One region of the Enterococcus sp. LJL98 genome, then DNA from elsewhere that is predicted to be linked to it. Evidence: riboswitches for the same ligand, from Rfam matches in the RefSeq annotation. Region 1 holds a riboswitch; the other holds the start of a gene.
What was found. Region 1 has a riboswitch for thiamine pyrophosphate ahead of tenA (thiaminase II). Riboswitches for the same ligand answer to the same signal wherever they lie in the genome.
Positions count from the first base shown of each region.

Region 1 (4,974 bases):
AAAGCACCTTCGTCACTGCGCGCCCCACGTGCCATGACCGCTTCTTGTTTGAAGCCAAACTTTTTATACAAGCCGATTGCTTTGGTGTTTTGACTTTGGACCGTTAATTCGATGCGAAAGATCGTTTGACTTTCTTCTGCCCAAATAAGTAATTCTTCTATGAGAATACTTCCGAGTCCCATTCCCCAGTATTCTTTTAAGATGGAGATTCCTAGCTCACCGATATGCGCGATCCGCTTTTCTGAATCACTTTTAATCGAGGCCGTACCGACAATCTTATCACCGAAAAGGGCGACAAATAAGACATTCGATTCACTTTCATAGAGATCTGCCAATTGCAAGGCAAGTAGCTCTTCTGGTAGATTGATGCCCTTTTCGTCCATCACTAGAAATGCTGTTTCTTCGCCAATTTTTCTAGTTACTTTTAATAACTGTGCGGCATCTTCTGGTATTGCTTCACGAATAATCAAATCCAATGCCTCACTCATTGGCTGCTCGCCATTTCGCTAAAATTCGTGCTTCAAATTGCTGCCCTGCTGGACCATGACTTTGAAAGGCGACTTGGCGATGGTCGCTATTTTCTGGGTCTTTCGTCAAGATAACTTCTAAATAATCTTCCGGCAAGTAGTCTTCTAACAAATTTCCCCATTCAATGACTGATAAGCCCTCCCCTTCAAAATACTCATCCAGACCTAAGTCTCCCGCACTCCCCCCTGTTCGGTAAACATCCATATGATAAAGTGGTAAGCGCCCTTGCAGATACTCACGAATAATCGTATAGGTGGGACTTTTTATCATTTGCTCGATGCCTAAACCTTCCGCAATGCCTTTGGTTAACGTCGTTTTGCCTGCACCTAAATCCCCCGTCAAGACAAGATTGTCCCCCTTTTGTGCCACGCTTCCAATCATTTTGGCTAATTTTTTTGTTTCTTCTGGGCCTCCTAAAAAGATCACACTCGTGCCCTCCTTTGAATTTTTACTAACGCTCCTAATATATCATCATTTACAAGATTCGTCATCGTAAAGGAAGACCGAATCGAAAACAAATCCATCGTTTCTCTTTCCCCCCTCTTCCTACAATTGAGCGTTCACAAAGAATCAACGCTTCAATCCGCTTGGAGCCAAGAAACACACTGATGTCAAAAAAAGCAAGAAACCTCTACCAATTCTAAACATTTTAGTAGGAAATCCCTTCTGAACCTGTCATAATAAATAATAAGACAGATGAAGGAGAGTGAAAAAATGAATAAAATTATTTTAGTCGGAAATGGCGATGTCGGGTCAAGTTACAGTTTTGCTTTAGTCGCACAAGGAATTGGAAATGACGTTGGCATCATTGATTTGGATGAAAAGAAGGTTGAAGGTGATGTTGCCGATCTGGCTCACGGACTCGCTTTTATTGGACCAAAACAAATCTACTCTGCAACTTATGCTGACTGTCATGACGCCGACCTCGTTGTGATTACCGCAGGTGCAAACCAAATACCAGGCGAAACACGACTCGACCTAATTACTCGTAATGCAAAGATTATGAAATCCATTGTTGAATCCGTGATGGCTTCTGGATTTGATGGTATTTTTTTAATTGCGACCAATCCTGTCGACGTGTTAACTCACTATGTCAAAAAAATCTCTGGTTTGCCTGCAGGTCGTGTCATTGGATCTGGCACAACACTCGATACGGCACGCCTTCGCAATGCAATTGGAGAAAAGATAAAAATTGATCCTCGAGATGTTCAAGTAACGGTCATGGGGGAACACGGTGACACCCAATTTCCTGTGTGGTCTCATGCAAACATTGGTGGACTCAGTATTGGTGAATGGCTGGAGCGTCACCCTGAATTTTCAGCAGATGAACTCGATGGCATGGCTGAAGATGTCAAAAATGCAGCTTACGGCATTATTGATGCGAAAGGATCGACTCATTATGGCATCGCGATTTCACTCGCTCGAATTACAAAAGCAATCTTCAACGATGAATATTCAGTCTTACCAGTTTCCGTTCATTTGGAAGGCCACTATGGCACCAGTGATGTTTGCGTTGGCTCAAATGCCGTCATTTATCATAAAGGTGTCCGTGAGATTATCGAAACACCCCTCAATCAAATTGAACAAGAAAAAATGACCCTTTCTTTGCAAACATTAAAAAAAATGCAAGAACAACTGCAAGATCCCCCTTCGTAAATAGAAAAAGCAGCTTCCAAATAATTCACCAGGGAGCTGCTCTTTCTATTTTTTTGTGTTTGATAAAAAAAGCCCAGGCGCTTTTCTCGTAATTTATTTTCATTATGTTACAATGACTTTGTTACTAGGGGTGTCTTGAAAAAAAGACTGAGATGCAAATCGCAGACCCTTTGAACCTGTAAGTTGATGCTTGCGTAGGGAAGTTGACAAAAAGAAAGCGCTCGGGGTGTCTTCCGGTGCTCATTTTTTGAATGCATTTTTACGCCAGACCTGAAATTAGAGGATTGGCGTTTTTTTGTGTGGAGTCACAGCTAGTAATAATTCAAATTCACGGAGGATGACACGATGTTTTCACAAGAGCTACACAAGGCTACCAGGGCGATCTGGCAAGAAAGTAAGGCGCACCCTTTTGTACAAGAATTAGTTGCCGGCACACTACCGGAAGCTATTTTTCGGTATTATTTGCTACAAGACCGCTATTATTTGATTCAATTTAGCAAAGCACACCATCAGTTAGCGGCAGCGACTGAGAACGGAGATTTTCGAGAGACCCTCATCGCAAATGCCAAAGGTTTAGAAAAATCTGAGGTGAGTGTCCGGAATGACTTTTTTCAACAAATGAATATTACAACAGAGGAGTATACAGCGACGCCCATCGCGCCAACGGCTTATCACTACACGAGTCATATTTTCCGACTCTTACAAACAGAAACTCCTGGGACTGTTTTGGCCGGCCTACTCCCTTGTTATTGGCTTTACCAAGAAATTGGTGAGCATTTTGCAGATGTGGGTTCCCCTCACCCGGTCTATCAAGCTTGGATTGATACTTATCATCGTCCCGCATTTAAAGAAATGACGAACATTCAAATTGGTTGGTTGGACCATTTTGCTCAACAAGCTTCAGAGGACGAACGCGCGGCGATGAAAGAAGCCTTTATCATTAGTAGCCGCTTAGAATTACAATTTTGGGAAATGTCTTATCAAAAAGAAACTTGGGAGGAAAACAAATGAACTTTGACCACATCCAAACCCTACGGGAAATCAATCCACTCGTGCATAACATTACGAACTTAGTCGTTGCCAATGACAGTGCGAATGGCTTGCTTGCCATTGGTGCCTCCCCTTTCATGTCAAATACCATCATGGAAGTGGCAGAAATCCAAACCTTCAATCACGCCCTTGTCTTAAATATGGGGACGATTAATGATGAACAGCTAAAAGCCATGCTCCTTGCTGGACAAGCCGCCAATCACCAAGGAAAACCAGTCGTTATTGACCCTGTTGGTGCTGGCGCAACAACTTATCGAAAAGAAGTGATTCAGCAACTCTTAGAAAAAATTCAACCGACACTGATTCGTGGCAATGCAGGAGAACTAGCGAGCCTAGCCAACGTGCCTTGGGAAGCAAAAGGCGTGGATGCTGGTAGTGGAAGTGCAAACGTGCAAGACATTGCCGAAGCTGTCGCAAAAAAATACCGCTGTATCGTCTTTATTAGTGGAGCGACAGACGTCATTACCAATGGAGAACAAACCTATTTAAATAAAAATGGGACACCTGATTTCACCCAAATGACTGGGAGTGGTTGCCTCCTTTCTTGTATTTGTGGAGCTTTCTTAGGCAGTCTGACGACAAATAGACCTGCAGAACAACTGGAGGCCGTTGTTCTCGCTGGTATCACGTATAGTATCGCCGGTGAAAAAGCAATCGAAGGGTTCGAGCAACTTCAAGTGGGACATTTCCGAATGAACCTCCTCGACCAGCTATCAACAATCAATGGCGCAATGGTCGCAGCCAAAGTGAAAGGCGAATGGGTGAAGAAACATGAATGAGTATCCTCAAGCCTTAACCATTGCCGGCTCTGATAGCGGGGGTGGTGCTGGTATCCAAGCCGATTTAAAAAGTTTTCAAGAACGACACGTCTTTGGCACCTCGGTCCTCACAGCCGTCACTGCTCAAAATACTCTAGGGGTCCATGATATTTTCAACCTCCCTCGTCAAACGATTGAAAATCAATTAGAAGCGATTGCAACCGATTTTCAAATTCGGGCGGTTAAAACCGGGATGTTAGCAAATGGGGATGTGATACAATTCATTGCGAACCAGTTACAGACTGTTTCTTTTGGTCCTTTAGTCGTTGACCCCGTCATGGTGGCCAAAGGTGGCGCGAACTTATTAGAAAAGACTGCCCTTCAAGCATTAAAGGAACAGCTGATTCCTTTAGCAACAATTATTACACCGAATTTACCAGAAGCCGCAATCCTTGTCGAAAAAGAATTAACAAGCAAAGAAGCGATTGAAAAAGCAGCGAACGACATTCAAGCGTTAGGTGCCAAAAATGTCATCATCAAAGGGGGGCATCGATTAGACGTACCCGATGCCACCGATTTCCTCCTGCTTGAAGACGGGAGAAAATTCTGGTTAACCAAACCTCGTCTTGATACGAAACGAACCCACGGAACAGGTTGTACCTTTTCTGCTGTGATTACAGCGGAACTCGCCAAAGGTCAGGACGTTCTCTCTGCAGTCCAGATTGCGAAAGACTTTATTCAAGCCGCTATCAAGACCACGATTGCAGTCGGTCACGGACACGGTCCAGTGAATCATTGGGCTTATCACAAAGGAGGAAGCTAATGAAGGATTTTCTACCAGAACACCTGACCCTCTATTTTGTCGCGGGCACACAAGATGTCCAAGGAGAGCAAGCACTGCCTGAGTTACTTGAGCAAGCCATTCAAGCAGGCATCACGACTTTTCAATACCGTGAAAAAGGACCGAATTGTCTAAAAGATC
Region 1 is NZ_JBTXLU010000002.1:119,144-124,117, forward strand. Features, by position in the region: gene ACYSNO_RS04200 (GNAT family N-acetyltransferase) at 1-488, opposite strand, end outside; gene tsaE (tRNA (adenosine(37)-N6)-threonylcarbamoyltransferase complex ATPase subunit type 1 TsaE) at 481-954, opposite strand; gene ACYSNO_RS04210 (L-lactate dehydrogenase) at 1,243-2,184, shown strand; TPP riboswitch at 2,301-2,402, shown strand; gene tenA (thiaminase II) at 2,530-3,195, shown strand; gene thiM (hydroxyethylthiazole kinase) at 3,192-4,013, shown strand; gene thiD (bifunctional hydroxymethylpyrimidine kinase/phosphomethylpyrimidine kinase) at 4,006-4,815, shown strand; gene thiE (thiamine phosphate synthase) at 4,815-4,974, shown strand, end outside.

Region 2 (4,974 bases), on a different contig from region 1:
CACGGCAACGCCATCCCGTAATGTTTTTAAAGAGTAGTCTTTCACGTTTTTGCCGCCAACAATCACTTGGCCATTGGTTGTATCGTAAAGACGTGGAATCAGTTGAATCAGACTTGTCTTTCCGCTTCCTGTTCCGCCGATAATACCAACAGTTTGACCGGATTGAATTTGGAAATCGGCTTGTTTTAAAATGAGTTTCTTTTCATCGTTGGTATAGCTAAAATCGACTTGCGAAAAGGTTACGGACCCATCCGCCAAAGTCAGTACGGGTTCTTCGGGGTCAGTCAGATCACTTTTTTCATCGAGAACTTCAATGATGCGTTCTGCTGAGGGGCGTGAAATAATCAAAATAACGAAGACCATCGACATCATATTTAAAGCAACGAGAATTTGCATGACATACATAAACATACTCATGAGTTCGCCGGTTGTTAATGAACCTGCAACAATTAAGTGCGCACCAATCCAGGAAATCAAAAGTAAACAAGTATAGATGGAAATTTGCATCACTGGTTGGTTGAAAGCGACAATACGTTCTGCCTTTGAAAATGCGCGGTAAATTGTTCCAGAAACTTGTGTAAATTTATCGACTTCATGTGCTTCTGTCACAAAAGATTTGACAATTCGAATGCCTTGTAAGTTTTCTTGTACCACTTGGTTTAAACGGTCATAGATTTTAAAAACATGTTTAAAAGCTGGGTGAGCAAATTTAATGATTAAAAATAAACCAAGCGCCAAAAAAGGGACAATCAATAGAAAAGTCATCGCTAATTGATTATTTAAACGAAAAGCCATAATGATTGAAAAGGAAAAAAGTAAGGGGCTACGAACCAGTATGCGAATCGTCATTTGAAAGGCGTTTTGAATGTTCGTCACGTCGGTTGTCAGACGAGTGACGAGGCTGGGAGTTGAAAAGCGATCGATATTGGAAAATGAGAATTCTTGAATGTTTTCAAAGATTTTTTGCCGGACGTTTTTGGCAAAACCAGCAGACGCAGTGGCGGCGTAGCGCGCGGAAAGCATACCGAAAACGAGTGCTAAAACTGCACAGACTAGCAATGCAGCGCCAATCCAAAGAATATCCTCTTTGCTTCGCCCACTGATCCCTCGATCGACGATCATGGCCATGAGGAGAGGGATGACTACGTCAAGAATGACTTCGAGTGTGACAAAAAAGGGGGTGAGTAACGTCTCTTTTTTGTACTCTCCAACATATTTGAGTAAACTTTTTATCATAAATAAGAGCTCCTTTAATTCGATTGATTGTCGCTAACAACGATATTTTCTCCTTCGCTGCTAGCTAGACCTATCCTTTATTGTCGTAAAAATGAGTAAGAATGTCAATGAAATGACTTGGTTTTACTTGGAATAAGGTTAAAAAAACGAGAAAGCATTTTTCTGGTCATTTGAAAAAACTATGCTATGATGATTCTGTAACAAAAAATAAAATAGAATCTGATCACAAAGGGGAGCCAATGCGCTGAGAATGAGTCTGACTCTAAACCCTTCGAACCTGTTTCGGTTATGCGAACGTAGGAATTGTGTCGAGTTGAAGTATAGAACCTATGCTTCTCCTTTGTGAATTGTGATGATTCGAAAAGGAGGAGTTTTTTTATGCACGGAAAAACAAGAGTAATGGTGGAAGGAACGATTATTGCTGCATTGGCAATTGTCTTATCCTTTTTACCAACCAATATCGGTTCCAGTTTTACCATTTCTTTAGGGCAGATTCCCTTAACCCTTTACGCGCTTCGTCGAGGGTTAAAACCCGGACTCATGGCAGGTTTTATTTGGGGAATCCTTCATTTTCCAATTGGAAACGTTGCTTTTTTAAGCGTGCCACAAGTGTTAATCGAGTATTTATTGGCTTTTTTATTTGCTGGGTTTGCAGGGATTTATGCGCCAAAACTTTATCAAGCAATGCGTGAAGGACGTCAAGGGCTAGCGATTCGGCTGATTGTTTCCGCGAGTTTGCTCGGTGTTTTTACTCGTTTTTTCTGGCACTTTGTTGCAGGGTGGGTATTTTGGGGCGAATACGCGATGTGGGGCATGTCGCCAGCTCTTTTCTCTCTTGTCATGAATGGGGTCAGCGCTTTGGCTACTGGGCTTGCAACGAGCATTGCCTTAGTATTGTTGTATCAAGTGATGCCAAATTTATTTTCGGTTGATGAGGCCTTGCCTTTGCAATCAAAAAATTAAAACATCCCATCAAATACGTGTGGGGTTCACTTATTTGGTGGAAAGAAGAAAATCGTTAGCATAAAAGAAAAGGACTTGCGTGTGGATTCGCAAGTCCTTTTGTCTATCAATGATTGATACGGCCTTTGTTTAGAAAGACGTGTCTGTTTTGGTCGAGATGCCAAGAAATTCATCTTCCGCATCGAGCGTCCAAGTTTTCAAGTCTTGATGGTAGATTAAATAACCCAGTTGCTGTTCTTTGATGCGAGTGAGTACTTTTGAGGTGAACGGCGGGACTTCTTCAACCAAAAAAAGTGGAATTCGAAACTCTTGATTGATTAATACCGCTTTTTCAAAAGAAAAGAAAAGCCCTTCTTTCATCGCCTCTTTCAGTGCTTTTAACAACTCACTGTTGATATCGTTCACCAGTTGCGGCTTACGGAAGAAAGTGCGACGTTCATTTAGTTTTTCTAAAGTGAGTTGCGTTAATTTGACAGCTAAAATGCGGTAAAATTCATCAAGATAACGGTAATAGGTGCGATTTAAGCCGCCATCTAAGTCAAAATAAACAAAATTATTTTGAAGCTTATAAAAAAAAGCAGAATAAAGATGGGTCTTCATATGGCCAAAGTAGAGCAATTCTGAAATCTCTAGCGGCGTTAGTTCCTTTAACATGGCTAAATCGGTAAAATCAATCCATTTATTTTCAAGAACTACGCGGTTTTGAGCAAGTGTTTGAAAAAACTGATCAATGGCTGCTTGACCGCGAATCATTTTCATAGATGTATGACTTTCGAACTCACCTAAGTCGGTACTAGGATTTAATAGCAAAATGTTTTTTGGCTGGTGAACAATCCCTCGCTGAAAATCCCCAGCGGTAATTCCCTGCGTCAAGACAGTATTACTCGTTGTGTCAAGATGGATATAAATCGATGAAGTCATGCTCCCCCTCCTTTTTCTAATCTATCGTTCTGTTATGTTCTATTTTACCGTATCCTCTCGAAAAAAGCTTATTTCTTTTCTATTAAGAACAGGTTACAAGAATCGCATCGGAAGCGCTTTAATGTTAATATAAGCAAAGTGTTGTCGTTTTTCCAGCCTGCTTTTTCCATTTTGTGGTATGATAAAAAAAACGAGAGGATTCAACCGATGAAAAAGAAGCGAAAATTTAAAGAAATCGTCATCAATTTATGCTTAATTTTGGTGTTATTGCTTGGGGTAGCTTTGATTTTTAACCGTCAAATTAAGAATCTTTTAATGGCTCGAACGAGTGAAACCTATCAAGTTGCGAAAGTCAGTCGTCGTGAAATTGAAAAAAACTTAGAAGAAGAAGTGACGTTTGATTTTGAACAAGTACAATCGGCTAATTTAGAAGCAGTCTTAAAGGCACAATTAAGCGGAAAAGTGTTACCAGTTATTGGTGGCGTCGCAGTGCCAAGCGCCGAAATTCAAATTCCAATCTTTAAAGGATTAGGCAATGAGGCGTTGCTTTTTGGTGCAGGCACGTTTGATCCCGAGCAAAAAATGGGTGAGGGCAATTACGCTTTAGCAAGCCATCGAATTGAAGAAACAACGATTTTATTTACGCGCCTAGACGAAGTTCAATTGGGAGATGTCGTTTATTTAACCGACTTAGAAACAATTTATACTTATGAAGTCTATGAATCAAAACGCATTGAACCAACAGAAGTTGAAGTGTTGGATGTGGTAGAAGATAAAAAAATTGTGACCCTAATTACGTGTGGGGAAGCAGCCGGCGTGACACGGTGGCTCGTCCAAGGAGAACTCACAGAAGTGACGCCAGCGAAAACAGCGACGCCAGAAATGTTGGCAGCTTTTTCAATGGAACAACAAACGTTTTAGTGGTTTAATTTTTATTTGAAAAATGAGGTGAAGACAATGTCAAAAGCGTTTTCTTATGAAATTCTAGAAGAAATCGGCGTACTATCAGAAAATAGTCGTGGCTGGCGTAAGGAATTGAATTTAGTCAGTTGGAATGGGAATCCCGCGAAATTTGATTTACGTGATTGGGGTCCCGAACATGAAAAGATGGGTAAAGGTGTGACATTAAGCAACGAGGAATTTGAAGCTTTAAAAAAAATCATGCTGTCAATGTAAGGAGTGATTCGGATGAAAAGTATGACTGGTTTTGGAAAAGCCATTCGAATGACCGCGAACGAACAAATTGAAGTAGAAGTCAAAAGTGTAAACCATCGATTTTTAGATATTCAAGTCCGAACAACGCGCCAATTGCATGCATTTGAAAACCAAATTCGACAAATGGTCAAACGGCGGCTTCATCGAGGACGAATCGAAGTTTATGTGACGCTCACCCAAAGTACCAGTCAAAGCAAAACGATTCAAATCGATTGGGATTTAATTGAACAAGTGGTGCAATCGGTGGAAACAGAAACCAAGCATCGTTTTCAAACAGCGGTTCCGTTAGGTAGTTTAGTTGAACGTTTGCTTGAAAAAGAAGCGTTTTTCCAAATTCAAGAAGTTCCACTGGCAATCGAAACGGTCGAAGGAGCTTTGCTTGAAGCACTGGCTGAAGCGACAGAAAAAAATGAAGCGAGTCGCCAAGTGGAAGGCGCGGGGATTTTGGCGGTCTTGCTTGAAAATCAAGCGCTCTTGCAGACCCACGTCGCAGACCTATTTGCTTGTACAGCGCTTTTTGAAACAGAGTATCGTAGTCGATTTGAAAAGAAATTAGAAGCCTATTTAGGAAGTACCATCGACCAAGAACGCTTGTTAACAGAATTAGTCCTTTTGTTAGAGCGTAGTGATATTCGTGAA
Region 2 is NZ_JBTXLU010000010.1:92,676-97,649, forward strand. Features, by position in the region: gene ACYSNO_RS09210 (ABC transporter ATP-binding protein) at 1-1,236, opposite strand, end outside; TPP riboswitch at 1,456-1,556, shown strand; gene thiT (energy-coupled thiamine transporter ThiT) at 1,615-2,199, shown strand; gene ACYSNO_RS09220 (hypothetical protein) at 2,329-3,120, opposite strand; gene ACYSNO_RS09225 (class A sortase) at 3,328-4,041, shown strand; gene ACYSNO_RS09230 (YdbC family protein) at 4,078-4,296, shown strand; gene ACYSNO_RS09235 (YicC/YloC family endoribonuclease) at 4,309-4,974, shown strand, end outside.
Region 2: linked by a shared signal. The riboswitch ahead of thiT (energy-coupled thiamine transporter ThiT) and the one ahead of tenA (thiaminase II) in region 1 are both predicted to bind thiamine pyrophosphate.